2 regions of the Paraburkholderia sp. SEWSISQ10-3 4 genome follow, and region 2 is predicted to be linked to the other one. Evidence: riboswitches for the same ligand, from Rfam matches in the RefSeq annotation. Region 2 holds a riboswitch; the other holds the start of a gene.

Region 1 (14,571 bases), on a different contig from region 2:
TGCATGCAGTCGGCGCCGTTCCAGCCGGAAGTTGTCGCACAAAGCCTTTCACGCGCATTTCGCACGATGTGGCAGCGCTGGTGCGCCGACCTGGCGCCGGCGGCCTTCAGCGCACACGATCCGCGAGCAGCAAGCGGCGATCCGGTTCATACCGCATAACGTCCGTCAAACGTGACCCGGACCAAAAAACAGTAGCGAGGAAACCATGGGCTCAAGCGCTCCTCTTCGTGCGATCGCGTCGCTGGACGACGAACGCATCTATGTGACCCAGCCGCATCTGCCGCCGCTGGCCGAGTTCATGCCGTACCTCGAAAAGATCTGGAACAGCAAGATCCTCACCAATGGAGGACCGTTCCATCAGCAACTCGAAAAGGCGCTCTGCGAGTATCTGGGTGTCGAGCATCTCGCGTTGTTCGCAAACGGCACGTTGGCGCTCGTGACGGCGCTGCAGGCGCTGCGCATCAATGGCGAAGTCATTACGACGCCCTATTCTTTCGCAGCGACCGCGCATTCGCTCCTGTGGAACGGCATCAAGCCGGTTTTCGTGGACGTCCATCCGGACACGCTCAATCTGGACCCGGAGAAGATCGAAGCGGCGATCACACCGCAAACCACGGCCATCATGCCGGTGCACTGCTACGGCCATCCGTGTGATGTGAAGGCCATCCAGAAGATCGCCGACAACTACAACCTCAAGGTCATCTACGACGCCGCGCACGCGTTCGGTGTGCAAACCGAAGATGGCAGCGTGCTCAAGCACGGCGATCTGTCGATCGTCAGTTTCCACGCGACCAAGGTCTTCAACACATTCGAAGGCGGCGCGATCATCTGCCCGGATGCGAAGACGAAGCAGCGTATCGACCATCTGAAGAACTTCGGCTTCGTGGATGAGGTGACCGTTGTGGCCGCCGGCATCAACGGCAAGATGAGCGAAATCAATGCAGCCTTCGGACTGCTGCAACTGCAACACGTCGACAACGCATTGGCAAAACGCAAGGCGATCGACGCGCAGTATCGCGAGTTGCTGGCAGAGGTGCCCGGCATTCGCTGCCTGTCGGACGCGGGCGAAAAAGTCGCGAACTACGCGTACTTTCCCGTTCAGGTCGAAGACGATTTTCCAATCAGCCGCGATGCACTGTATGACCACTTTAAGCAACACGATATCTATGCGCGCCGCTACTTCTACCCGCTGATTTCCGAATTCCCGATGTATCGAGGCCTGCCGTCGTCGCATAAGGACAATCTGAGTGCCGCCAGCGCGGCATCGAAACGGATCTTGTGCCTGCCGATCTATCCCGATCTGAATCCGGCACAGGTTGAACGCATTGTCAGCATCATCGCCGGCATTCAATGATTTGAGCCGGTCTTAAAGCGGAATATGGGCAATGCAAAACATCGTGCTTGTCGGGTCTTCCGGCCACGCCAAGGTCGTTATCGACATCGTTGAAAAGCAGGGGCGCTACCGGATCGCCGGGCTCATCGACGCTTTTCGGGTGACTGGCGAAGAGACCCTCGGCTATCCGGTCCTTGGCGGCGAGTCCGATCTGGCGAGATTGACCGCCGAACACGATCTGCAGGGCGTCATCGTAGCGATCGGCGATAACAGCGTTCGCGCCAAAGTGGTCGCCAAAGTGGCCGACGTCTGCCCGCAATTACCCTTCGTGAGTGCTGTGCACCCTGCAGCGAGCGTCGGCAAAGGGACAAGCATCGGCGCCGGCACGGTTGTCATGGCGGGCGCTGTTATCAATGCCGACTGCCGCGTGGGTCGGTTCTGCATTGTGAACACGAAGGCATCGCTCGACCACGATTGCGTGATGGAGGATTTTTCGAGCCTCGCGCCTGGCGTGACCACCGGCGGCAATTGCCGCATCGGTAGCCACGCCGCCGTGAGCATCGGCGCGGTGTTGCGCCATGGAATCACGATTGGCGAGCACAGCGTGGTGGGCGCCGGATCAATCGTTCTGAAGGCAGTCGACGCTTTTTCAGTGACGTACGGAAACCCCGCGAAGAAAATCCGGGATCGCCAGCAGGGTGACAAATATCTTTAGTCGGAATCTGCCGCCCCCGCTTCACCGCCTGAACCGCCCGCCTCCGCCGCCAAAATGCCGCTGCGGCTGAAACTGCCCACTCGCTCGCGCATTCCCAAGATCGTGCCCCTGCTTAAGCGAGTCGAGCCGCTGCGTCTGGCTGGCGTTCGGCTGAACCGGCTGCCAGCCATCCGCGCTGTGCTGCTCCCAGCCACCGCCCTGATCATGCCGGTAGACGTTGCCGTCGCTGCCCGCATACACATTGCCGTTATTCCACGCGACAGCCTTGCCCGTGTCCTTATTGCCCACGATGCCTTTCGTGCCCGCCTCGTGATCGCCTGAATACGCGTTGCCGGTCACGCCCGCTTCTGCCGCGCCGTAGCGTCCGGTCTGCGCGTTGTAGCCGGCGCGCTGCCTACCCGCCGCATAGTCGCCGGTGCCTTCATTGCCGACCACGCCACCGCGCGCCGCCCCGCTGCGTCCCGTCGACGGATTGCTGAACGAGCCCTGCCGCCCGGCGGCGAAGTTGCCGTTGTACGCGTTCTCGACCGCGCCACGGCTCGCCTGGAAGTGGCCACCGGTATAAGGATTGAATCCGGATGCTGCCGTTCCGGCCCAGCTATTGCCAGTCCAACCGTTCCAGCCGCTCGCGTGCGTCACGGTGCCCTGCCCCCAGCGGCCGTAGATATTGGCCTGGTTGACGTTCGCGTATTGCCAGCTCCATGGGCCGCCGCCCCAATACGGCCCCCAGTACGGCGACGGCGCGCCCCACGTGGCGCCGATCGCAAAGCCGAAGGCGAAGCCCACTGTCGTGCCGAGCGCGAAGCCGGCGCCGTAGCCATAGGTGGCCGGGTAGCCGTAGTAGACGTCGCCGACATACGGCGCGTACACATAGCCCGTGCCGTACACAACGGTGCCGTCCGCATTGACAACCACGCCCATGTAGCCCGGTGTATAACCGACCACCACGGTATCCGGCGTCGCCGAATAAACGTGAACGTAGGTCACGTAATGCACGGGCGAAGCGGCCGGAATCGTATAGATCGCGGCCGGTACGGTATCGGCAACATGCCACGGGCCACTCGCCGCGTTCGCGGTGAACCAGATCCCGTTGGCGACCGCGAAGAATTGCGACGGCGCCGTCTGGATCACCGGCGTCGCCGTGTTCACTGCATACGACAAAGACGTGCCCGCGATCCCGACAAACTTCGGCGCGCCGTCATAGACCACCTTCAACGTGGTGGTCTTGCGCGATACGGTTGCTGTCTGCGGGATGGTCACTGCAATCGCCGCTTCTTTGGCCTGCGGTGTGCCGGGCACGGAGACAAGCGCATTCGCGTGCGGGTCGTCGGCAGCGATCTTTGCGAAATCGGCGGGGAGGCTCTTGCCGTCGACGAAAGTCCAAGGGCCGGAGAGGCCCGCTGCGGTGAACCAGCGGCCCGACAGCAGCAGGTAGTAGTGATTGTCGCGCGGCTCGACGAAGAGCGCGTGGTCGGCGTTAGTGACGGAGAGCAGATTCACGCCCTTCACCGGTTGCAGCGCCGGCTTGCCGTTCGTCACCACCAGTTCGGCCGGCTGCGCGGCGACCACCACGTCCGGCGCCTGCGCTGGCTTTTTGCCATCGGCGGGAAGCATCGGATCGGACTTCAGATTGGTCTGCGCGCTTTTCGCCGCGGCGACAAGCTCATTCGACGGTGTCGCGTTCAGATGCCACGGACCGCCGAGCGAATTCGCCTCGTACCAATAGCCCGCGGCATTCAGATGTAAAGCGCCGCTCGCGTCCTTGAGCAGCATCGCTCGCGTATTGATCAGGCGTTGATAGTGCGCGTCGCCGAGCGCACGCCAGTTCGCGTCGCCATCGACCAGCACGAGCAGCGTGGGACGTTCGGCAAAGATGATGTTCGGTACGTTGTTCTGCACCGCGAGGCCCGGTTCGCTGCCTTCGTGGGTGCTGGCGTAACTGGCCTGCAGTTGTTCAAGTGAGGTGATGAGACCGTCTTTGGGTATGCGGGCCTGCAAGGCAGTTTTCACCCCAGCGGCGGCGGAGGGCGTAGCCGGCATGTCGACCTGGTCGAAGACGATATCGAGCAGTTGCACTGTCGAACTCGTCTTGTCGACTTCAGCCCGCGCGGTGAAATGCGCGACGCCGTAGTTCGGCGTGGCGCTCTTCGCGCCGACCGCGAAAGCGGCGCGGCCTTCGATCCGGTTGCCCTGCCACACTTCCACCTGCGGTTGATACAACTCGATGCGCTGCTGTGCGCTATCGAAGTCGCGCGGCCAGACGGTCGGCAGCGGCTGCACCGCGGCGGCGGCGAGCGCCTGCCCGGGTGTGGCGAGTGTCACCGCAAGCGACGTGCAGACACCCGCGAGCAACTGCAAAGACCGCTTCATCGTAGTTTTCATTGTGCATCGCTCCATGAGCATTGACGGCGGGATAGACCGGTCATCAGACGCGGCGGACCCAGTCGGCAAATCAACTGGGCCCCGCTGATCGGCAAGGATGCGAATTCGCTCCTGCTCGCCGTCCGCATGACCTCCAATCAAGCAATGCCATCCTGCTCGGTGCAGACGCATCAAGTTTTCGTCGCGGCCATCGCCTCAGTGGACTGGCTTTTTGCGCGCAGCAACTCGGTCAGGATTTCCATCGACCGCCCCTCGTCTACCGTTAAGTCAACGAGAAAACGGTCATTATTTTTTTGCAGCCAAGGCATCGACATGTCCCACCATTCAAGTTCAAGAAGCTTCTCGCGGATACGCTCGGAGAAACGGAACCGAACAAGGCGTGCGGGGCTGCCCACATAGATGCCATAGGGTTCGCTTTTGAAATTGGGCGGTACCACGGTTCTTGCACCGATAACGCAGCCATTTTCAATCGTGGAACCGCCAAGAAACATCGCTTCGTCGCCGATCCATACATCGTTACGGATTACTGTGTCGCCGTATTGAGGCGGTGGGACGTTGTTTAGCCCACTGCCGAAGGCGCTCAGCATCGACGTTGAAATCGTCCGCATGTCGTGCTGCCCATTCAGCAGGAACTTCAGTCTCAAGCCACCTGCGACGAATTTTCCGACTACAAGCTTCTGCAACCCTGCGTCATATTTGGCGATTGAGCCGACACCGATTCCCGAACACTTGCCAATCGAGAAAGTCCCAACCTTTGCTTCTTCATCCAGCCAGTCGCGAAAGAAGTTGTTCGGGATCGTCGAGATCGATCCATCCCGATACCCGAGCACGATAAAAGCCTTCGAAAAAGGGTGTTGAGCTTGAACGCCAATAAAGTCGTCTGATGTGGTTACGTTCATGATGGTCCGCAAAAGGTGGTTCGCATCGCGTCGCCAGCCACGCCTCAACATTGAGGTCGCAAAAGCCGACGATGGTCATGAACAGCATATCGGCGAGCACAGAAATGCACTTTGCCGATTAGGACCGCATTTCACGACCAGTTCGATGCGTAACCACATTGCGCGGATCAGCGCCATGCGCTGCCCACTTGCACATAAAACGCGTTCTGCCCCGGCCCGTGCGCGACGTCGACGGGAAGCGGCACACACGAGGAGCGGCGGATCACCAGATGCATGCCCCGTTACTGGAAGGTCGCGCTGATCGACAGTTCGACCGCATTCCCTTTAGGCCGGTTGCTGACGTTGAATTCATTGACCCAACGCAGCGACGCCGACACCGGCGTTTTCTGGACTTTGCCCGACCACGTGACCATCGGCCCGATACCCACCGAGTGCCCTTGACTTCCGCCGATGACATCGGCTACTCCGCCGCTGTCATGACCGAGCTGCTGGATATAGCCGCCCACGACACCCACACCCCAGCCGCTGCCGAAGCGCTTGAGCGCGAGCAGGTCGAGCACGCTAACCGGTGCGTTGTGATAGTGCGTGTCGCTGTTCGGCGTGTAGAAGCCAACACCGTAGTTCAACGACAGCTCGATCTCTTCTTTCGGGAACAGCTTCGTGTAGGAGACCGTCGGCGTGAAGGTCCACGTGTTCTGTCCAGCGTTGGCGAGGCGACTCGAACTGTAGGCGCCGGTCGGTGCGTAAATCTGCACGCTGAACGCGATGTGATCGGTCTTGGTCAGGTGATAGCCCGCCACCACCGGCGTGAAGAAGAGATCGGCGAACTGCGTGCCGTGATCATTCGGCAAACGGCCGTGAAACGACGAGATGTTGGTGTACTGAATTGGCACCCCGAACGAGGACGCGAAGTTCCAGCCGCCCAGCGTAATGCCCCACGTCTTGACCGCGTTGAGGATGGTGTACACCGCCGTGACGTCGACGCCCGCCGTGATCTGACCGGCGATCGGAATCGTCTTGCTCGCGCCGAGCGAGCCTTCGTAATAGATCGTGGTGGCCGACACGATCCAGTCGTCCGTGGGCGGTACGACGCCTGCGTACGGCGTAACCTGCATGCCGGTTATCGGTCTGCCGATGCCACCTTCAGTCGCCCACGCTTGCTGCGAAAGACCCACGCCGGCAGTGGTGAGAAGCGCACCCGTGCACAACCTGGCGAGTGACCGGCTTGCGGACAAACGGTTTGTGCGACTCATAGTCATCCTCACGAAATTAACTTTCCGCACTTCCACCTTGCGGAACAAGGTTTTGACAAACCGCGGCGGCGAGCCGCACGCGTGCGCATCGGCGTGTTTTCTTACGGTTCACGCTTAACCGGCGGCGGCGTCCAGCTGCCGTCGAGCGCCGGCTGCTGCGGCCAATAGGCACGTACGTACAACGAGAACGCTTCATTGGCTGGCGCCGGCAGCCAATTGGAGACCTTGTCGTCACCTGGACTCGTGTTCTGCACGTAGAGCGTCAACGAGCCGTCTGCATTGAACTTCAGGTCCTTGTTCTTGGTGCCGAGCGAGTAGCGGTTCTGCGCATTCGGCGAGAAGAAGTGATGCGAGTTGTACAGCGTCAGCGACCAGAAGCCCTTGACCGGCGGCAACTGATCCTTGGCAAACGTCACCGTGTAGCGTGCGTTGCCATCGAGACGCTGACCTGAAGCGTCGGCATCGCCGTAGAAATACTTGGTCTCGTTAGGCTTGTTGACGAAGATGTTCGACTTCGCCACCGCCGTGCGCGTGAAGTAGTCCGTGCCGAAGGCGGCGCCGTTGCTAACGGTGTTCCAGTTCGCCGGCAGCCGCTTGCCAAAGGTGTTGAAGTTGAACAACGGCGTGACCAGATCCGCTTCGGCCTTGGTCCCTTCGTCGACAATCGCGGCCTTGATCGCCGGATCTTTCTGCGCTGCCGCGATCAACCCGCGCGCCTGCGCGTAGATCGCCTCTTCGCCGCGTTGCGGCGGCGTCTCGTCGAGCACGGTGGACAGCATGTCCCAGAAGCGGTTTGGATCGACCCACTTGATCTCTTCGGCGTTGCCGCCCGCAGCACCACCGGCCTCACCGAAGCTCGGCAACTTCGACCAGTCGGTCTCTTTGACCTTGCCATCGTATTCGGCGAGCGGATACAGGCCAATCTTCGCGAGCACCGGCTGCACGGCCACGCGATCTTCAGGCGTGTCGTCCATGAAAACGCGCGGAATGAAACTGCCGACCCCAGTCGACGAGCGGAACACCTGGCGGATGCCCTTCGGCACCGGGCCGTGCCAGTCAGGACCTGTCAGGAGATAGAAGCCCGGACGTGTGCCGTACATCTTGCCGAGACTCGCGAAACCGTCGGTACGCAGATCGACAGCCTGATAGACCCAGAAGCGTTTGCCGAAATCGGGCACCTGCACGACCACCGGGGTCTTATTCAGATCGAGAATCGACGAGCCATAGACCACGTCCTGGTTCGGACACGCGACAAATCGCTCCTGCGGCTGAATGTAGTCGCGCAGCATCGACAGATGATTCGGTGGTGCGACCGGCACAATGCCGCCGTTCAGGCCCGGCTGCGGCACCTTCTTCATCGCCAGCAGGCGGCCGTAGACGTTCACCATCGGCCACGCCCAGAAGTAGGTCTGGCGCGCTACCAGCCGTGCGTATTCTTCAGAGATCGCGTAGCCGGCCACTGGGCCCGGTACGGACGCCGCGGTGGCCGTTGCATGGACCGATTGGTCTTGCTGGGTCTTCGCCAGAATGGGCGCGGCGACCGACGCCAGTACGGCGGCCGTGACCCATGTCGCGGTTTTCTTATTCATATTGTCCTCAGGTTCGTCCATGCGCGGCTTAGCGCTTTTGGGGCTCGGGGAATTTCCAGTCGCCGTTGAGCACCTTCTCGTCCGGGCCGTAGATGCGCATGACGAGCGTGTACGCACCGGTGGGCGCCGGCAGCCAGTTCGACGTCTTGTCCGCACCCGGCGACGTGTTCTGCACGTAGATATCCAGCGAGCCGTCAGCGCCGTACTTCAGCCCCTTGGTCCGATCGCCGATCGAGTAACGGTTGATCGGATTCGCGACCAGATGGCGCGCAGGCAGGTCGTACAACGTCATCGACCAGAAGAATTTCGCGGGCGGCAGGTCCTTCTTGTCAAAGTGCAACACGTACGGCTGCGAGCCGAGCAGTTGAGCGTGTTCGCTGTTCACGCGCGTGCCGACGTACACCGCTTCTTCCTTCGTGTTGCCGTAAATCCCCATCGCCGCCGCGACGGCGCGGGTGGTGTAGTCGTCTTTCAGATCCGCACGGCTGCCGAACAGGTTGAACGAGCCGGTGGTGTGTTTTTCAGCGTCCGCCAATGCGGCTTTACCGTCCGCGACACCTGCTTCAAGCGCGGCGCGCGTTTCCGGCGGCAAGGCGGCCGGATCGAACGGCGCACCAGGCGCAATGCCGATCTTCGCGAAACGCGCCATCAATTCCTGCTCGGACGGCGCCGGCGGCTGCGTGAACTGCAGCATGAAGTTCAGATACGCGATGAAGTCCGCCGAAGTCGCCTTCGCTTCATCCCACTTCGGAAAATCAAGCTTCGCGACGGGCGGCGGTGCAGCCGCGTGTTCGAAGGTGGACAGCGGCGTGAGCTTGTATTGCTTCTGGATCGCCTCGACGTTCTTGACGTCGCTCGCACCATTGAGCGCAGTGCGGCCGAGCGTCAGGATCAGGTCCGTCTCGGAGCGGAACACCTTGTCGATGCCCTTGGGCGTATCGCCGTGCCAGTTCGGGCCGGCGAACAGATAGTGGCCCGCGCCGTTGCCCGTGGCGCGCGAACCGACATACGCGAAGTTGTAGGTGTACAGGTCGATCCACTGGAAGACGTAGTAGCGCTCTTTCGGCACCGCGGGCACCGTCAGCACCCACGGCTCGCGACGCAGATCGAGCCACGCCCACGAGTACGGCGTGTCGTTGTTCGGCGTGACGATGTCCTTGTTCTCAGGACCGTACGGATGCGAGTAGTTGCGGAACTTGCCGAAGCCGCCCACATAAGACTTCGAGCCGGAATCGATCGCCTGCTCGTAAAGCGTCTTGTAGTTGAACAACATTGGATACGCGTAGAGGAACGCGTCTTTGGCGATCGCTCGTGCTTCTTCAGGCGAGGCGGTGACAGCCGCTGTCGCCGCAGTGGGGGCGCTCGCTTGAGCGACGGCTTGCGTATGCGGCAATGTGGTCAGTGACACGGCCGCGATGACTGCGCAAATACGCAGGCGGTTGAACAAGGTCATGGTTAAGCCCTCTGTTTCTATGCTTGGTTTTTTGTGCTTACTTGCCGAACGTCATGTTCAGCCCGGCGAAGATGGTGAACTTCGGCACGCCGGCGCCGGAATGCGCTACCGAGTATTGCGGCTCGATAAACGCGTTGTAGATGGTCGAGCCGCCTTTCCACGCCTTGCCGGCGCCGAGCCCGACCGGGATGTAATAGCTGCCATGCTGCAGATCGAAGGTCCAGGTGCCGGTCGAACGGATGTACCAGCCACCCGGCAGGTTGAAGATGCCAAATGGCTGCGCGGTGAGCGATTGTGTGGTGGGCCGGCTGCTTTGCCCGGCGAACGAGTGTTGCCACTGCACCAGTGCGCCGAGGAGCCGCGCCTTCGTCGCGCTGACGGCGACAGCGGCAAGACCGGCCTGCCACTTGCCGGTGCCGAGGCTGGGGTCCGTGGCAGTCGGCATCGTCACGAGCGGGCCGACGCCGACCTGCACGTCGCCTTGCGAGAGCAGGAAGATGTCGAAGAGATTCAGGTCGCCGAGACCGGTGTTGTAGCCGCCGCTCGGATCGGGCCGCGTACTGACCGGCACTGTGGCGCGGAAGATTTCCGGCACGCCAATCAGGCTGTTCGGGCCGATCGGCACGGTGGGGCGCAAGAGCAGATCGTTGGTATGCGCACTGGCGCCGAACACGCTCGGCGTGTAGTAATTCTGGATGTTGAATGAGGCTGCCAGATTAAGCGGGTTATTACTTTTATTGGCCTCGTCGGCCGAGGCCTGAGCGAACGCCGGCGACAACATCGCCGAGGCAGCGTATAACGCAGCCGAACTAACCACGCCTTTACAACCCATTCCCGCACCTCGTCTATGGGCATTTCTTATAGGCGAACGCATTCTTTTGCCCAATGCATATAAAGCAAAAGCAATGGCATTCGTATTTTCGAATTGTGTCGAACTAGCGCGAACTAATTCGAGCTAATCGCGGGTGTAAGTTCGCCCGCCCCGGCGGCTACGCGCAACGGGGAAATATGCAAAGCGAATGAGATACGCGATTAATTCGCGCTAAGTCTCTCGAGCAAGCTGGAAAGACAGTACGGCCGGATACAGGGCTTGCATGGACGCTCCTTTCAGACTCAAGAGACGCCGCACCAAACGACGCATGCGGAGGTAAGAAATTCACAATCTGGGAGTGTTGTGGCGGAATGGTAGCAAACGTTTCACGAGATTACAGAGATAAATTTGTAACACGATAGAAAGCTACGCAATTTCGGACGGAGTTAGATTTTGGCCGCCATTCTTATTCCACACAATTGCCATAGTTTTGAGCATTTGTTTGCTTACTGCATAAAAGCCGCATAGCGGCATACACCATTTGCAATTACCGGCATTGACGTCCCCGCTCAAAAAAGCAACAAAATGGGCTGCAACAATCGCCGTGTCCCATTAGACTTGCGCTCGCTCAAAGTTCGATCCACCGCTTTTGATGAGGCTTTCATGATTCGCACGATGCACCGGTACTGCATTGCTTTGACCGTTGTGGTTCTTTCCGCTTGCACCGTTACACCGCACCATGACGCGAGCGAGTCGCCAGCCAGCGCATCGACCGCCGCAAGCCTTGCGTCGTGGAACGACTCCGCGACCAAACGCTCGATTGTCGATTTCGTCACGCTGGTCACCACGCCGGAGTCGAAAGACTTCATCCCGCGTGCGGACCGGATCGCCGTGTTCGACAACGACGGCACGTTGTGGCCGGAGCAACCCGCCTCGGTCCAACTGGTGTTCGCGCTGCAACGCGTGAAGACAGTGGCCGGGCGGCATCCAGAATGGAAACGGCAGGAACCGTTCCGCTCGATTCTGAAAGGCAATTTGAAGAGTGTCGCGGCGAGCGGCGACGCCGGCTCGATGAAGGTGCTGGCGGCGGCACATGCAGGCATGACCAGCGATCAATTCGCCGCGCTCGTGCACGAATGGTTCGACTCCGCGAGCGACCCGCGCTTCAATCGTCCGTACGCCGACCTCGCCTATCAGCCGATGCTCGAGTTGCTCGCCTACCTGCGCGCCAACGGCTTCAGGACCTATCTGGTGACGGGCAGCGATGTCGAGTTCGTCCGTGACATCGCGCAGCGCGTGTACGGCATTCCGCCCGAGCAGGTGATCGGCAGCACCGTCAAATACAAGTACAGCCAGACGAACAGCGCCGTCGCATTGACCCGGCTTGCGCAGGTCGACACGCTCGTCGACGGCGCGGCCAAACCGCTCGCCATCGACCGTGCGATCGGCCGGCGTCCTGTGATCGCGTTCGGCAACGCGGACGGCGATGTGCCGATGCTCGAATGGACTTCGGCAGGCGACGGTCCGCGCCTCGCGGCGCTGCTGCATCACACCGACGGTGAACGGGAGTATGCGTACGACCGCGCTGCGAAAAGCGGCAAGCTCGACAAGGGGCTGGACGAAGCCGGCACGAAAGGCTGGCTCGTCGTCGATATGAAGGATGACTGGACAACGGTGTTCAAGCCGGATAGCGCGGCAACGGCTGCGGCACCGTCCAACTAAGGGCGGCTTGTTGGGAAGGCCGCGCCTGGCAGCGGCCTTCCCGGCCTTTCATCACTCGCTTAGCGGGTTAGCGTGATGACCAGATAGCTGGCGTACAACACGCCGCACACCAACAGCGCCCACACCGGCACGCCTCGCTCGCGCACGTTGATCCGCAGCCACGCGGCGGCGGCGAGCGTGATCACGATGCCGGTCACCACTTCGATACGCGGCGCCCACGGCGTCAGCAGAATTCCGATCGCGGGCAGCAGCGTGCCCTGAAACACCATCGCGCCGGTGATGTTGCCGAACGCCAGTGTGTCCTTGCCGCGGCGAATCCACAGGATGCTGTTGACCTTCTCCGGCAACTCGGTGGCGATCGGAATGATCAGCAGCGACAGCAGCAACGGCGAGACGCCGAGCACCTGCGACACGCCCCGCACGCCGTGGATGAAGCCTTCTGCGCCCCACACCAGCAACGCAACTGCGAGCACCAGTTGCACCGCGATGGTCACGAGATTGGTGGGCAAACCAAGACGCGACAGCAGCATCTTGCCCGGTGCTTCGGTGCCGTGACCGGCGTCGACCAGTTTGTTCGACGCACGGAACGTCATCACCACATAGGTGATGTACACACCGACCAGCGCCGCGCTGAACAGCCCCCGCACGATCATCTGTTCGTGCGGCACGTACATCGCCGCGGCCGCCAACACAAAGGCGCACAGGAAGTAGTTCAGATCCCGAGTGAAACCCGTGCGTTCGGGCGTGACCCAGCCGCCGGCGCCGCGCGTACCGAGAATCGCCAGCGTCATCAGGAAGGTGGAGAGGGTGGAAAGCATGAGCGGCGCGCCAAGAATCGCGCCGACGCCGATTTCCTGATTGACCGCGCTATCGGTCGTGCCGCCCGCAATCGCAAGCAGCGGGACAAGCGTTTCGGGCAAGGCGGTGCCGACCGCTGCGAACAGCGAACCCGTCACGCCCTCGGAGATTTTGAGACGCTCGCCGAGATGTTCGAGTGCGTTGGTGAAGAGCTCGGCCGCCACCAGAATGACGACCAGCATGATGGCGAGTTCGAACAGGAGACCGGTCATGCGTGGCTCCCTGCAAATGCAAAGGGGAAGCGGCACAGCGGACGGGCAAGTGGGGAGACTGGCAGGGCACAACGATGTTTCACAGGGCAACTCCGCGGTCGGACGCAAGTAACGAACCAATGACGCACCGCGACCCGTCCGACCAGAACGAAGCAGTGCGCCAATGGTCTCGCCAAACCGACCCGGTCGAACGCGCCATGACCCGTAGGCCAAGTATGTTGACGCGCTCTCCTTCAATGGATGAAGGAAGGCTACTCCCCAATGACCGGAGGATTCTAACGGGACGGGCGGCTTTCAACAAGCTTGGGATCCGGCGCCTGCGCCGCTCCCGGTTTCACCGCGCACGTCCAGCGCTGCGACGTCAGGCGGCCAAGTGCGTGATCGCCCCGCTGGTAAGATCACTCACCGTCTACGACAGCAGTGAGTCCTCACATGAACTACCAGAATCGCCAGTGGTTTTACGTCAAGCGCCCGGAAGGACGCGTTGGCGACGAGCATTACGAGTTGCGCGAAAGCGAGCTCGACGACAATTTGTCATCGAATGAAGTGTTGATCCGGGCGCGTATCGTCAGCGTCGATCCGTACATTCGAATCCAGCAGCATGAACGCAATACTTACGACGTGCCGCATCCGCTCGGGATCGTCCAGCGGGCGGGCGTGGTGGGTGAAGTGGTGGCGTCGGCGAGCCCGCTTTTCAAGCAGGGCGACTGGGTGTCGGCCTATAGCGGCTGGCAGCTCTACGCCAAATGCCATCACAGCGAGCTGACCAAACTGAACCCCGACGCGGCGCCGGTTTCGACTGCGCTCGGTGTGCTCGGCATGCCGGGACGCACCGCGTGGTTCGGCTTGATGGAAGCGGGCAAGCCGCGTCCTGGCGACACGCTGGTCGTGTCCGGTGCGGCGGGCGCGGTCGGCTCGCTGGTCGCGCAGTTCGGCAAGCGCGCCGGCTGCCGCGTCATCGGGATCGCCGGCGGCCCGGACAAGTGCGCGTTTCTGACCGACACGTTGAAGCTCGACGGTGCGGTCGACTACCGGGCGCATCCCACACTTGAAGGCTTGCAGTCGGCTCTGCAGGCAGCCACCGGCGGCGTCGATGTCTATTTCGACAACGTGGGAGGCATGGTTACCGATGCGGTAATCCCGCTCATCAAGCGCCGCGCGCGAATCGTGATCTGCGGCGCGATCGCTCAGTACGACGGCGGCCTCGACACGCCGGACCTCGCGCCGCGCTTCCTGCAGCACATGCTGTTTCAGCGCGCGACGATTCAGGGGATTCTCGCCCGCGACTTCACGCACCGGATGGACGAGATGCTGCAGACCGTCGCGCCGTGGGTGAAGAACGGT
Region 2 (14,571 bases):
AGTCTCACGCGCTGCGCATAATGCGCTGGCGGCCCCGACGGTGCCGTCCATGTCCATGCAAGCAAGCGCGCGCCGTGCACGTTCATGAGTTCGATACGGGTCGGTTTTTCAGTCAGGCCTTCTTCATGAAAGCTATGGGCATCGTGCTCGATGGTGCGCGCAATGTACTGCAGGCCGAGATCGCGGACACTATGGCGGGACTGGGTGTGCGCGAACGCGCCGTCGACGGCGACCTTGCCCGAGACGATACGCAGCGCGCCGCCTAGATGGGCGACGATGCTATCAGGATCGCTTGTTTCGTCGTAGAGAATCTCCTGTCCTGCATGGGCGCCGTCGGGTAGCCATTTTGCGTAGACTTTTCGAGGGGTGTCCTGGTAGCGGACAACCATGTGATCGGGCCGATCGGACCATCTTCCGGATATCCGCTCCTGGCGGAACATCCTGTATTCGCAGGCGTCGCCGGGAACCATGTCGGACCTCGCGTACTCGACGAAGGCATCCGGCTTCATTGCATCCATCAGCGAAAGGATCTGAGCGTCGGTGAGGGGCAGAAGCGAGCGGCTTTCAATCCACGTTCGCAACGAAGCCGCCTGATCGCGAGCTGCGAGACACCGGAACCGGTTGACGTCCATACTCACGGTATCCGGCGTGGCAACATCGGCGCATCCCGCCGACGCGCGGGATGAAGCCAGTGAAATCGGGCTATTAGATTGGGCGTGAATGTCCGTTGAGACAAACAGGCATGTCAACGCGAACGCGCACAGCAAGGTCCGCACGGTTGCCTGCCAACCTGCGGCAAGCACCGAGCTTCGGCTTGCTGGGTGGTCTGAAATACGCGCTCCGCAAAACATCATGGGTTCAAACCGCCGCTGGTTTCCCGGCTTCTGAACGCCCGCCCGAGCATGCTGCATGCGTCGACCGCCATGGATCGCAATTGCACCTCTGAGACGAGGCCAGTCAGCGCGCATCCCGTCCCCTGACTCTCCCAGTAGAACGTGCTGCGATTACCGTCACGAAACAGGCGGAACGCCGTCGCGTCCTTTGGAACCCCTGCAACGTACATCGTGAGCCGGGCGCCTGCCGTGTTCTGATACATGAACTGCGCGGCAGGGCCGGATTCGCCGGGCAGCAAACGGCCGCCAATCAGCGAAAAGCCATATTCCCGAAGCGAAGGCACCGACAAGCGCTGACCGAGGCGCCGTGACAGCCAGTCGACCAGTTGATCGCGTTGCGGCGCCGCTACTTCTACGGGGTGGCGTTGCTCAGGCGCGTACACCGCGAAAGCGATGTCGGCGCGCTTCGCGAACACGGGTGAATCAGCCGCGATATTCGTCGACATCCAGCCTGGTACTGAGCCGAGCGCCACGCCCATCGCCACGCACGATGCCGCCACGCCGGCCTGCTGCCACCATGACGTACGGTGGCGCACGACGATACAGCGCGCATCGTCGTGCGGTTCTCCGAACAGTGCTGTCAGCGCGGCTTTTTGCGCGCGGTAGTTCGCCACGCGCTCGGCCGCCCGAGGGTTGGTCGTCAGTCGAACGAGCGTGGTCTCGTGCTCCCTGGCGGACAGTTCATCGTCGGCAAACGCCGATAGCGGCCGCAAATCCGGGTCGCCCAGGCCTCGCCTCGTTCGGTCTCCATGGTCGTTCATGGTTCGTTTCAAACTTCCCCCAAGCGGATGCCGCGTGATGATGGAATGTCGCGCAGAGCGCCATGCATCATTTCTAGCGTCGACACCCCGAATAAACGTACGGCGGGGCCGCTATATTCCATCAGGAACTGCGCGCAAGGTGGAATAGACGCCCCTGCAAAATCGTTTAGACGACATACGAACCACCGGCAGACTTCGATGAGCACTCGACAACAGCACGTCATCCGTTCTGTCAGCGCAGGGCTGCTAATTGCATCCGTTGCGTTGTTCGCTGGCTGCGGCGGCGGAGGCGGTGGAAGTAGCGCAAGCAGCGTGTCGATGGTTTCGATCGCCGGTACGGCGGCAACCGGCAAGGCGCTCGCGAACGCGACGATCAGCATCAACTGCGCGCGGGGCTCGATGTCGGTCACAGCAGATGCGAGCGGAAACTACCATGCGGCATTCAGCGCAGCGATGCCGTGCATGATCGCTGCGACTTCGGGCGGGACGACGCTGCACTCCGCAACGTTCGCCGGCGGCACGTTCAACGTCACGCCGGAGACGGATCTGATGTTGTCGTATCTGGCGGCGCAACTCGGTACGAATGAAAGCGGGCTGATCGCCGGCTTCGCGACTAACACGCAATTTCAGCAGACGCTGCAGAATCAGACGAACGTTCTGACTGCGCAGGCCGCTGTCGTCCAGAACCTGCAGCAAAAGTACAGTGTTACGCTTTCCACCGCCAATTTTCTGACCACCGCATTCACTGTCGGTCAGCCAGGCGAGGACAGCGATCTCGAAGCGCTCCTCTCTCTTGGCGCAATCGACGCCAACGGAGAACCGGACGCAGCCGCCGTCTCACTTATCGCGACGGCGGGGGCCGCACATCCGATTGCCACATCGCCAAATACCGGCACAAACGGGACCGGTGGAACCGGGGTAGGCGGCACGGGAAGCATGGGCGGCATGATGTGAGGCAACACGACACACGCTCAACCGACACCACTCACGCATAGGTCAGGTCAATTCCACGGTGAAGTCACCCGCAGAATGGCTGCGGCTGGAACCGGGCGAACTCGAGCGAAACAGCGCGGTGAACTCCTCCGCAGGCAGAGGTCGTGAGAAAAGATAGCCCTGTCCCGCCTGGCACGACCATTCCCGAAGCAGTCTTGCCTGCTCACTCGTTTCAATCCCCTCGGCCGTGACGGACAGTCCAAGAGACTGCGCCATGGAAATCACAGCACGAACGATCGCATCGTCTTCCGCACTCGTGCCAATGCCCTGAACAAAGGATCGATCGATTTTCAGCACATCCAGCGGCAGCCTGCGAAGATAACTGAGCGATGAATAGCCCGTACCAAAGTCGTCGATTGCGATTGTGACGCCAAAGTCTTTCAGCTTCTGGAGCGTCTCGATACTCTTTTCGGTATCCCGCATGATCAGACCCTCCGTGACCTCCAGTTTCAGCGAGGCTGCCTCGATGTGAGCGTTGGAGAGCGCCGCAGCCACGTCGGCAACGAGGTGGGGATCATCGAACTGCCGAGGCGAGAGATTGACGCTAATCTGCAGCGGCGGTTCTGTTGGGAACTCCCGTTGCCAGCGGGCGACTTGCAGGCACGCCTCTTCCAGTACGTATCGTCCGAGCGGAATAATCAGGCCGCTCTCTTCTGCAATCGCAATGAACTCGGACGGCGGCAACAAACCTCGCGTGGGGTGCTGCCACCGCACGAGCGCTTCCATTTCCCGGAACCCTGCCTCCTGAAGCTGCATGATGGGCTGGAAATACACGCGTAGATCGCGATGCTCGATCGCGTAACGCAGGTCCGTTTCAATCTCCAGCTTCTTGACTGCTTCAGCGTGCATGTTCTCTTCGAAAACGACATAACGGCCCTTTCCGCCGTTCTTGGCCCGGTACATGGCAACGTCGGCGTCCCGCAACAATGTGTCGGCATCGCCGCGGCCGCGACCCGCGTGCGCGAATGCCAAGCCGACGCTCGCGCTGACGATGTACTGCTTGTTGTCGAGATCGAACGGCTGACTGAATTGCGCAAGAATGTTGTCCGCGACCAGGGTGCCTTCGCTCGTCGCTTCGCTGCCCAAGTGTTCCAGCAGGATGACGAACTCGTCTCCGCCCAGTCGCGCGACTGTGTCAGTCGGACGAACACATCCTTCGAGACGCTTGGCCGCTGCGATCAGCAGCCGGTCTCCCACGTGATGTCCGAGACTGTCGTTCACCCGCTTGAAGTTGTCCAGGTCGATGAAAACGACGCCGATCATCGCGTTACGCTCACGCGCGCGAGCTTCGGCCTGGCTAATACGATCCAGCAGCAGTGCGCGGTTCGGTAACGAGGTGAGCGTGTCGTAGAACGCCCGTCGCGCGAGCTGCTCCTCGAAGTTCTTTCTTTCGGTGGTGTCGCTCGCGGTCGCCACGATTGCGCCGACGGCCGGTTCGTCCAAAAGGTTCGTCAAGGTAAGCTGAATATAGCGCCACGCGTCGCCTTCGCCTCGAGTACGGATCTCGATGGATTTCGTGGATCGAGCCGTCGACGATACGGTCTCCAACAGGCCCTGCAGCGTGGGACGGTCGATGGGATGAATCGGATCGAGCAGACTGGTGCCGACGAGCTGGCCCATGTTCTTCAAGGGGTCCGGTCGTCGCGTCGGCGCCTCGTAAGTCACAGTCCCGTTGACGTCGGAAACGAGTATCGCATCCGACGTGTTGGCGACAAGTGCCTGCAACCTCTGTTCGCTCGTGCGCAGCGCGTTCTGAGCCGCCGCGTCCACGTTCTTGCGAATGCGCCGCAGCATCTGAAGAAACAGCAGCGCGAGCCCCACGCCGATCGCCAGCACTACAGGGGTCGATATCAGGACGACCCGTTGTACGGCAACGAGCCGTTCGAGTTGCTTCGTCGCATCGTCGCGGTGCTGTGCTGCTGCTGCGAGAACCTTTTGCTCGATATCGTCGAAGAGCGGATCGGCCGAGTCCTCGTCGATCTCGTTGGCTCTGGCGATATCGTGATCGTCGACGGCCTTGAACATCGGCTTGGCGAACGATCGATACTTCGCGTGCTTCTCCAGCAGGCCGCGCAGCATCGCGCTGCTGTCAGGCTCAAGGGTCATTGCCTTCTTTAGCGCCGCGTCGAGTGCTTCACCGGCCTCGCGGTGCTCGCGAAGAACCTCCGGGCGTGGGTCCTGGAAGTACTTGCGCTCGGCCGATTCCTCCCATGCAACGCTATAGCGGGCTTCCTCGAAAGCGTTATCCGCCTCGTTGGCGGCTTGCGCGGCGAAACCGGCACTCAAACTTTCATACGCGCCCCAGAAGGCCAGGAGCGGCACACTCAACAGAACGAGGACGAGACCAAATACTGCCGTGCGGCGCGCGGGGGGCACGTTCGACGACGTCTGCTCAACTTGGTCTTCTGCTGCGTTGCGTCGCCACAGATATCGACGCCTTTGGGTGCCCTTCTGTCTGATCACGATTGCTCCGATGTGGAACGGCACGTCGACCAGGTGACCTGTTCGAGCAGGTTGGGCGGAAGGAAACTGAAAGTGTCAGTCCGCCCGTAGACGACGTGCGCATCCGGAAGTCGTGATCCGACGCATCGCTCGGTTCGTTCGTTGACTCCGAACCGAGCAAATGACGGACGACTCCGATCCCGGTCCACGTTATGTCGGACCACCGCTTATTAACGGCACGCTCCGGTTTTTTCTAAAGGTCTCGCGTGGGTGGACTGCAGTGCAGTGCGCGCGTCAGCCGCGAACTAGAACAGCGGATGCGCTTGCGGATACAGCGCGGTCCTGAGGGCGAGGCCACCGAGCACAACGAAGATGATCGCGGCCAGAATGTGGACCGCCTTTGTTGGCAGGCGATCCGCAAATTTGTGTCCCAGGTAGATGACGGGCACATTGGCCAACATCATGCCGAGCGTCGTACCAGCAACCACACCGAAAAACTCGTGAAAGCGCGCCGCCAAGGCAATCGTGACGATTTGGGTTTTATCGCCCATCTCGGCGAGAAAGAATGTGAGTGCGGTTGTGCCGAACACGCCCATCGAGTTTTTCGTCAGAACCGCGTCGGCGTCGTCCAGCTTGTCCGGAACGAGAATCCACACCGCCATCACGGCGAACGACGCGACAACCGCCCAATTCAGAATGCCTGGACTCAGAACGCTCGCAAGCCACGCGCCGAGTGCGCCAGATGCACCATGGTTGATGAGCGTAGCGGCAAAAACACCAAGGATGATGGGGATGGGCTTGCGATATCGCGCTGCCAGAACCAGGGACAGAAGCTGAGTCTTGTCGCCGATTTCAGCAAGGCCGACCACACTGGTCGAAATGAGGAAGGATTGCATGGGGGTTGTTGTATCCGGGCCGCGCAGAAAAAACGCGATGACGCGCATTCCGGCGACCCGGTTAGGTCGGAATGCGAGTCATCGGTCTTGCCAGGCATTTAGCTGCGCACGCCATAGCGGGTCTTTCGACTCGCCAAGTATGTTGACGTGCGCCCTCGAACATGGCGTTCGAGGCGGCTACTCCCCAATGAGCAGGCGCGATTCTATCGCGCCATGTGTCGCAGAAGCAAGTCGCCACAATAGCGCTTTTCGCAGTCGAGCATTGCTGCGTGCGCCAATTATTACGAATGCCTTTCGCGCGCGATATGTTCGCCTCTTTCTTTGGGGAGTCGTCCGCTCCTACCCAGAAGCGCCCGCGTCCACATCGAAGCGCGTGGCCGCTGTCACGTCGTCGTGAGGCGCCGCTATTTGAACTTGACGAGGTCCTTGAAGATCAGTTGACCCCAGGTATTCCCTCTGCCTTGGACAAGCAAGCCGCCATCCTTGAGCGGTCCTAGCGCAATCGGCGCGAAACCGAGTTGTTCGGCCAAAGCAGCGACCGGTGCCACCGCATTTTCGTCATCGCTCGACAAAAACACGACGCGGCTGCCGCCATTCACGCTCGGATCAGCGGCCAGAACGGCAGCGGGCAGGTGGTTAAAGCCCTTTACGAACCTGGCACCGGTAAACGCTTTGGCGACAACCGCGGCCGACGGCTGACCTTCCAGATCTTCAACGGGAACACCGAAACCATTTGTCGTGTCGATGATCGTCTTGCCCTGCCAGGTTGGGATCTGCTTCGCGACTTCGCGATGTTCCCAAAACGGAACCGCGAGGAAGATCGTGTCGGACGCGATTGCATCCTGCAGCGTCGCGGGGACAACGGTGGGGCCGATCGCTCGTGCCTGTTGCATCAACGCCTCGGGAGGGCGCCGGCTGGCGACGGTCACATCGATGTTCTTTCTTGCAAACGCTCGGGCGAGTGCCTGGCCTATCGCGCCAAAGCCAATAATCGAATAGTTCATGCGGACTCTCCATTCAGTACTGTAAGGAATCCAAATTTATCGACACAAATCAGATCATCTTTGTCGAGTTGAAAGGTCCTTCTACGCGCCTTTCGGCGCGATTTCAGATGGCCGAGAAGCCGCCGTCGACAGACAACTCCGCCCCATTCACGAAGCTCGAATCGTCTGACGCAAGAAACAGCGCGACCGTCGCAATTTCCTCAGGACGCCCCATCTTTCCCCGCGGGATCAGGGATTCGAACATGCGCTTCGCCTCCTCGGTGAGAACCTGGTCCTGCATCGGTGTGGCGATCGGCCCCGGGCTCAGCACGTTCACCCGGATATTCCTGGCCCTCAGTTCGTTAAGCCAAGTGCGTGCGAATGAGCGCAACGCCGCCTTGCTCGCCGCATACACGCCATAACCAGGGAAACCTTTCACCGAAGCAACTGACCCGGTCATGAAGATCGACCCGCCATCGTTGAACAGCGGCAACGCCTTCTGAACCGCAAACAGCGTTCCGCGCGTATTCAGACCGAAGGTCGCATCGAAGTGCTGCTCGGTAATCTCGCCCAGTGGGACGGCTTCTCCCGTGCCTGCGCTCGCGAACAGGATGTCGATCTTGCCCTTTTCCCGCTTGACTGTATCGAACAGGCGATCGAGGTCGTCCAGATTGGCCCCGTCGCCGCGCACGCCGGTCACGTTCCGGCCAATCAGTTTGACGGCCTCGTCGAGCGCCTCCTGCCTCCGGCCCGTGATGAAGACATAGGCGCCTTCTTCAACGAACCGCTTGGCGCTCGCCAGCGCCATGCCGCTTGATCCACCCGTGATGACTGCAACCTTACCCTCGAGCTTTCCCATGACATCTCCTTTCGTGGTGTCGTACTGCGCGTCTGTTCCCATCTGCACGAATGTGCTGTATCTTGTGGATCACTGATCCGGATACAGGTTCATTATATTCGGATCACTGATCCGTTTGTCAAGGCAATTTATGCGAGCTGACGCCAGAAAGAATTACGACCATCTCATTGCAGTCGCGCGTGACGTCGTCACCGAGCATGGTGCCGATGCATCCATGCGAGATATCGCCCGCCGGGCCGACGTCGGGTTGGCGACACTATTTCGCCATTTCCCGACACGAGAAGCCTTGTTCGAAGCGTTGCTGCGCATGAAAGTGGACGAACTGATACAGCAGGCAGCCGAACTCGAAACGTCGAATCCACCTGACGAAGCGCTGGTGTCCTGGTTTCGCGAAGGGGTTGCATTCGTTCGTACCTATAACGGTATCTGCGCCTTGTTTGCGACCGCGCACGCGGACCCGGACTCCGCGCTTCATGCTTCGAGCACAGCGCTGCGTTCAGCGGGCGCGCGACTACTGGTCCGCGCTCAAGCCGAGGGAACGGCGCGCGCCGATATCGATGGAGTCGACCTGTTCGCCCTGATGTCGGCGTTCGGCTGGCTCGTCGGCCAGCCTGGATTCGCGCCACGGGGGGATCATCTCTTTCACGTTATTACGGGCGCCATCCTGGCAAATCGGCCTGGCAACGATATCAAGAAGGCAGCGTTCTAGCGGCCCTCCTGTCACGCTGGTGACTTAAGGTCCGCTTACATTCGTGGCTCACATTTAATCCCAAAGAGGACACAATCCGTGAACCACTCCTACCGCACTACGGCGGTAGGCTGCTGTCTGGCCGTCTGCGCCAGCCTGTCTGCCTACGCACATGCCGACGAATCACCCGCCATTTCCGGCTCGTCTGTCACGCTCTACGGTATCGTCGATACCGGTCTTGAATATCTCACCAGCGCATCGTCGTCGAAAGGCGAGACGCATAGCGTCACCCGTCTGACGTCCGGCGATATGTCCGGCTCGCGCTGGGGCATCACCGGCACCGAGGATCTCGGCGGCGGCTCACGCACCTTCTTCCTGCTCGAAAGCGGCATCAACGTCGATAGCGGCGCCCTGCTGCAAGGCGGCCGCGAGTTCGGCCGGCTCGCCTATGTAGGCATCGCGAACGACACCTGGGGTTCGTTCTCGCTGGGCCGCCAGGGCGGCCTGTTCCTCGACTGGGTCAGCGAATACAACCCGCTGAAGAACGCGGTCTATGCCATCAAGATGCAAGACCCGGCATTCTCGGACCGGCTCGACAACACCGTTCGCTATGAAAAACGCTTCGGCGAACTGACTGCGATCGTGCAATACAGCTTCGGCTACGACGCGGTCACGTATGGCCCGCAGCCGGCCGGCGACACGCGTTTTGCCCGGGTGATCGAAGGCGGCCTGCGTTATAAGCACGGCCCGTTCAGCGCGACGCTCGTGTACGACCAGAAAAATGGCGGCAGCACGAGTCCCACAGCCGCGCATACCTCGAAGGTCGGCGGCTACGAAGGCGATACGGATCGCCGCGTATCGTTCGCAGCAAGCTACAAAATTTCCACGGTCACGACTTACGCCGGCTACCGATACCTCGATTCGCATGCGGTGCACCTGAGCACGCTGAGCACATCGCCCGTTGAAGCAACCAGCCTCTACTGGCTCGGTGCGACCTGGCTCGCGCAGCCGAACCTCGCGCTCTCCAGCACGGCGATGTACCAGAACTTCTATGGCACGTCGCGCGACCCGTGGTCGTTCCAGGTTGATGCGGACTACTTCCTGTCCAAGCGCACCGATCTGTATCTGAACCTCGCGTACGCGCTGAACCGCAACGGCTCGAACCTGGGTCTGAACGGCTTCGGCACGGACGTCGTGGCCGGCAAGAACCAGTTCGGTCTGATGGCCGGCATCCGCCACAAGTTCTAAGCATGCAAATGAACGACGCGAGCGTATCGATCCACTTGCGCGGACTTCGTCAGCGTTTCGGTGAGCAGACCGTGCTCGACGGCATCGATCTCGACGTGCCGGCGGGCACGACGCTCGCGCTGCTTGGGCCGTCCGGCTGCGGCAAGAGCACCCTGCTCAAGCTGTTGGCCGGGCTGCTGCGTCCGGACGAGGGCTGTGTGATGTTCGGCGGCGAGACCGTGGCCGATCCATCGCACTGTGTGCCGCCGGAAGCACGCGACCTCGGCATGGTGTTCCAGGACTACGCGCTCTGGCCGCACATGACGGTAGCGGGCAACGTGTCGTTTCCGCTGGAAATGCGTGGCGTGCCGCGCGCCGAGCGGATTGCTGCGGTCGCACAAGCGCTGGCGCGCGTCGGTCTCGAACAGATGGCCGCGCGCCGCCCGTCGGCGCTCTCCGGTGGCCAGCAGCAGCGCGTCGCGCTGGCACGCGCGATCGTCGCGCGTCCACGCGTGCTGCTGTTCGACGAACCGCTCTCGAATCTCGACACGCAATTACGCGCCACCCTCTGCGACGACATTCGCACCGTCCTCGCGCAACTCGGCACGACCGCCGTGTACGTGACCCACGATCGCAGCGAAGCCGATGCGCTCGCGCACACGATCGTGACGCTTGCGCAAGGACGTGTAGCGCAGACTGTCCATCGATAACGGAATCGCTACAATGTATAAGCTACTTTCTTCTATCGTTTGTTCCCTTTCCCTTGCCTTCGGGCCGATTACTTCCGTGCAAGCGCTTACTGTCTACACTGCCGGTCCCGGCAATCTCAGCAAAAAACTCGTGCAAGGTTTCGAGCGCAAAACCGGCGTCAAAGTCGACCTGTTTCAGGCCACGACCGGCAAGGTGATGGCGCGCATCGAGGCGGAATCGAGCAACCCGCACGCTGACGTCCTGATTTCCGCATCTTGGGATACGGCCCAGGATCTCGAGCGGCGCGGCTGGCTCGCCCCCTACACGAGCCCGAATGCGGCACACGTGCCGCCCATGTTCAAGGCGCCGTCTTACGTCGCGCAAGGTATCTCGGCGCTTGGCATCGTCTGGAATACACGCGCGGGCAAGCCCGAGCCGCACGACTGGCGCGATCTCGCCGCGCCCGAATATCGCAATCAGGTGACCACGCCGAATCCTGCGCTGTCAGGTGCCTCGCTCGATCTGCTATTGGGCCTGCAGGACCGGCTCGGCGAAGCCGCATGGACACTATTCGACAGCCTGCACAAGAACGGCATGCTCGTGCTCGGGCCGAATGCGCAGGCGATCAATCCGGTGCTTCAAGGGGCAAAATCAGCCGTGTTCGGCGCGGTCGATTACGTCGCGTACGGCGCGGCGGCCAGCGGCGAATCGGTCAAGGTGATTTTCCCGAGCAGCGGCACGGTGATCGCGCCGCGGCCGATGATGATCCTCAAATCGTCGCATGCTCAGGCGGACGCCCGGGCATTTGTCGACTACGTGCTGTCCGACGAGGGTCAGCAACTGGTCGCCGCCGCCTACCTGATTCCCGCGCGCGAAGACATCGATTCGCCGCGGCCGCGCCTGAAAGACCTGAAGCTGCTGCCGCAGGACGATGGCAGCAATACGAAGTCGCGAGCCGAGGTTCTGTCACGCTTTAACGCGCTGTTCGGCGAACACTGATGGCCAGCGTGATCGCGCAACGCGGCCTCACGCGACGCGGGTGGCGGTTGGGGCGCGTCGGGCGCACCACCGCGCTTGGCACGCTGTTCGTCACATTGGGGCTGCTGGTTGCGTTGCCCATCGCATTCGTAGCGTTGCAGGCGATCTTTCCGCAGTTGAATCACGGCTCCTTTGCGCATCCCTTTGCGGCGATCCGTTCGACGCTTACGCAATCCGACACGTGGCCGCTGCTCGGCAACACATTGCGTTTCGGCGTCGCTGTCGCGCTGGCGAGCATCGCTTTAGGCGTGCCGCTCGGCGCGCTGCGTGGCTTGACGCGATTGCCGGCCGCGCGACTATGGGATTTGCTGTTTCTCGCGCCGTTTCTGATTCCGCCGTATCTCGCGGCACTGGGCTGGATGTTGCTTCTGCAGCCGCACGGGTATCTCCAGCAACTGGCCGGCTTCGATCTCGGCGGTTATCTGTTTTCGTTCGCAGGCATTGCGCTCACGATGACACTGAGCGTGTTTCCAGTGGTGTATTTCGCGGTCTCGCGCGCGTTGATGTCGACCGGCGGCCGGCTCGCACAGGTCGCTCGGGTGTGCGGCGCCACGCCACGGCGTGCGTTCGTGCGCATCACGCTGCCGCTCGCCGCGCCGGCGATTGCCGCCAGCACCTTACTCGCCTTCACCATGGCGATCGAAGAATTCGGCATTCCGTCCGCACTTGGCGCGCGTGCCGGCTTCAGTTTGCTCGTGACATCGATTGAAGCGCGTTTCTCCGATTGGCCGATCGATCTGTCCGGCGCAGCGGTGCTCTCTGCGTTGCTCGCGCTCACCGCGCTTGCGGCCTTCATGGCGCAACGGCGTCTGCTCGCCGGCCGCGACTTCGATACGCAAACGGGCAAGCCGGTTGCCAGCGATCCGTTCGAGCTCGGTCGCTGGCGGTGGCCGGTTTTGTTGCTGTTCGGCGCGGCGGCGTTCTGTACGACGATTGCGCCGCTCGGCGCGATCGTGGCGACGTCTTTCGTGCGTACGTTGTCGGGCGGCTTGAGCGTGTCCAACCTGACGCTCGCGCATTTCGCAGCGATCGCCTCGATGGGCGAAGGCGCCGGCGCCTTGTTCACGAGTCTTGGTCTGGCCGCAGCGACCGCCGTGTTGACGGGGACAATGGGGTTTCTGGCTGCGTGGATCATCATCAAAACACGCACGCCTGGACGCGCTGCGCTCGACGGTCTCACCTTGCTGCCCCATGCAATGCCCGGCATCGTGATCGGCGTCGGTTTGATCCTCGCGTGGAATCTGCCGTTCTGGCCCATCACGCCGTACAACACGTGGGCCATTCTTCTGCTGTCGTATAGCTGCCTGCTGCTGCCCTATCCGGTGCGTTATGCGAGTGCGGCGCTGCGGCAGATCGGCGGCAGCCTCGAGGCCGCGGCACGCGTGCATGGCGCAACTGAAGCCCGCGTGCTGTGGCGCATCGTCTTGCCGCTGGTGGCCCCGCCGCTCGCGGCGTCGATGATGATCGTCTTCGCGGTGGCATCGCGCGAACTCGTGACATCGCTGCTGCTCTCGCCAAGCGGCGTGCAAACCGCGTCCGTATTCATCTGGCAGCAGTTCGAGCAGGGTTCGATCGGGGACGGTATGGCGATGGGCACGTTGATGCTGGTGATCAGCGGCGCCGTGCTTGCGCTGGCGTCGTTTTGGACACGGCGTCTAGACGTGCTGCCTTGAATCGCGCCGCGCCGACGACCGAGGTTCGTCGGCGCGGCAGAACTGCGATTGTTACTGGCTACAGAAAGTCGGCTGATACTTGTAGACCCACGCGGTCTTCGTCGAACTCGGCGATTGCACCCAGTTCGTCATGCCCTGGATCGTATTGAAGATCAGTTGCGAGCGCGAAGTGACCTTGTCGGTGAAAACGCCGTTGTCGTTAACGTCGACTTCGAAGGAGATTTCCGCGAGCGCCGGCGTGCTCGAACCGTTGGCGTACCAGACGGTCATCGTGAAGTCAGCGTCTTCCTGACCGAGATCGCTGGTCGGGCCGTCAAAGGTCAGCTCATGAATCGACAGACCGCTCACCGGCGCGAGCGACTGGCTGCTGATGCTGTCGAATACGTGGGTGGTAGGGAACAGGTCGTTGATGTCGCTCAGGTGGTTGATGTTCTTGGAGTTGGAGAGCGGTTCGTTCGTCGAATGCGAGTACGTTTGATTCGAGGGCGGTGTGATGTCGTCTTCGAGCTTGCTGCTGGCCTTGGACGAACTGCCGCTGACATCCGTATTCGCCGAGGTGGTTTCGTTTGCTGAGCCGAACTTCAACTCGATATTGCGACCGCTGCTGTCATCGCGTTCGCGCATCGAGTAGCCGGCCTGCTTAACGGCGCAGGTTCCCGGCGAGTCGTAGTACAGCACGGTGCGATCGTTGTCGGCGCTAAAAGTCTTCTTGACCGTGCTATCGAAGCCATTTGCCGCGAGACTCGCCTGAAGATCCGTCAAAAAACGATTGGCTGTATCGACGGGCGAACTGTCGAACGCAACGGGATTGAGCAACACTTTGTATTCGCGGCTGCCTACGCTCGGCGTGCCAGCGTGAGCCACTTGGGACGCCGCGAAAAACGCGAGCGCTGCTGCATGATTCCATTTGATCTTTGTCATTTCGGTTCTCATGGTTGAAGGGGTACTGCAACCGTGACATTAGTTATCCGAAGTGACGTTGATGTGAAGTTTCTGAAAAATAGCGGCAGTGAGCGCGACGTCACAGACTCGTCGCGCAATCACGCCTTATTCAAGTTGCTAATCGGCGACCGCTCCTTTGAAACAGCGGAGCGGAACCGGTCAGTGATTGTTCACGCAGCGACTTTCCGTTCCGCTCCGAGGGGCAGTTCTGGCATGTCACGATCGGACTGCGGCACAGCGCCAGGCCGGCGATGCACGTCATGCGTCACGAAACCCTGTTCGCGGCTCGGCACATCGAACCACTCCCGATGCGCAAACGAATCGCGAATGTCTTCAAGGCCACTTTCCCAATGCTCGTGCATTGTGTCGACGCTGAACTCGTAGTCCTTGTAATGCCCTTCATACGGCTTGTTCTTGTAGATCAGGTGGACCACATTGATCGCGCTCCCATCGGCTGCTTCTTCAGCGAGACGGAATAGCGGATCG

What was found. A riboswitch is a leader RNA that binds a small molecule or an ion and turns the genes downstream of it on or off. The one in region 2 is predicted to bind manganese.
Region 1: another riboswitch for manganese. It lies ahead of M0D68_RS29060 (sodium:calcium antiporter); the one in region 2 lies ahead of M0D68_RS03230 (TMEM165/GDT1 family protein).

What each region holds. Positions count from the first base shown of each region.
Region 1 is NZ_JALPRI010000021.1:59,320-73,890, forward strand. Features, by position in the region: gene M0D68_RS29010 (tetratricopeptide repeat protein) at 1-159, shown strand, start outside; gene vioA (dTDP-4-amino-4,6-dideoxy-D-glucose aminotransferase VioA) at 206-1,354, shown strand; gene M0D68_RS29020 (acetyltransferase) at 1,386-2,048, shown strand; gene M0D68_RS29025 (carbohydrate-binding family V/XII) at 2,070-4,430, opposite strand; gene M0D68_RS29030 (CatB-related O-acetyltransferase) at 4,601-5,329, opposite strand; gene M0D68_RS29035 (transporter) at 5,611-6,582, opposite strand; gene M0D68_RS29040 (DUF1254 domain-containing protein) at 6,684-8,171, opposite strand; gene M0D68_RS29045 (DUF1254 domain-containing protein) at 8,200-9,624, opposite strand; gene M0D68_RS29050 (hypothetical protein) at 9,662-10,456, opposite strand; gene M0D68_RS29055 (HAD family phosphatase) at 11,099-12,157, shown strand; gene M0D68_RS29060 (sodium:calcium antiporter) at 12,217-13,227, opposite strand; yybP-ykoY riboswitch at 13,328-13,499, opposite strand; gene M0D68_RS29065 (NADP-dependent oxidoreductase) at 13,660-14,571, shown strand, end outside.
Region 2 is NZ_JALPRI010000001.1:707,357-721,927, forward strand. Features, by position in the region: gene M0D68_RS03210 (DUF1571 domain-containing protein) at 1-911, opposite strand, end outside; gene M0D68_RS03215 (anti-sigma factor) at 851-1,654, opposite strand; gene M0D68_RS03220 (hypothetical protein) at 1,853-2,608, shown strand; gene M0D68_RS03225 (bifunctional diguanylate cyclase/phosphodiesterase) at 2,651-5,110, opposite strand; gene M0D68_RS03230 (TMEM165/GDT1 family protein) at 5,395-5,985, opposite strand; yybP-ykoY riboswitch at 5,997-6,183, opposite strand; gene M0D68_RS03235 (NADPH-dependent F420 reductase) at 6,390-6,989, opposite strand; gene M0D68_RS03240 (SDR family NAD(P)-dependent oxidoreductase) at 7,093-7,827, opposite strand; gene M0D68_RS03245 (TetR/AcrR family transcriptional regulator) at 7,958-8,536, shown strand; gene M0D68_RS03250 (porin) at 8,615-9,763, shown strand; gene M0D68_RS03255 (ABC transporter ATP-binding protein) at 9,766-10,452, shown strand; gene M0D68_RS03260 (ABC transporter substrate-binding protein) at 10,466-11,431, shown strand; gene M0D68_RS03265 (iron ABC transporter permease) at 11,431-13,143, shown strand; gene M0D68_RS03270 (hypothetical protein) at 13,195-14,064, opposite strand; gene M0D68_RS03275 (patatin-like phospholipase family protein) at 14,256-14,571, opposite strand, start outside.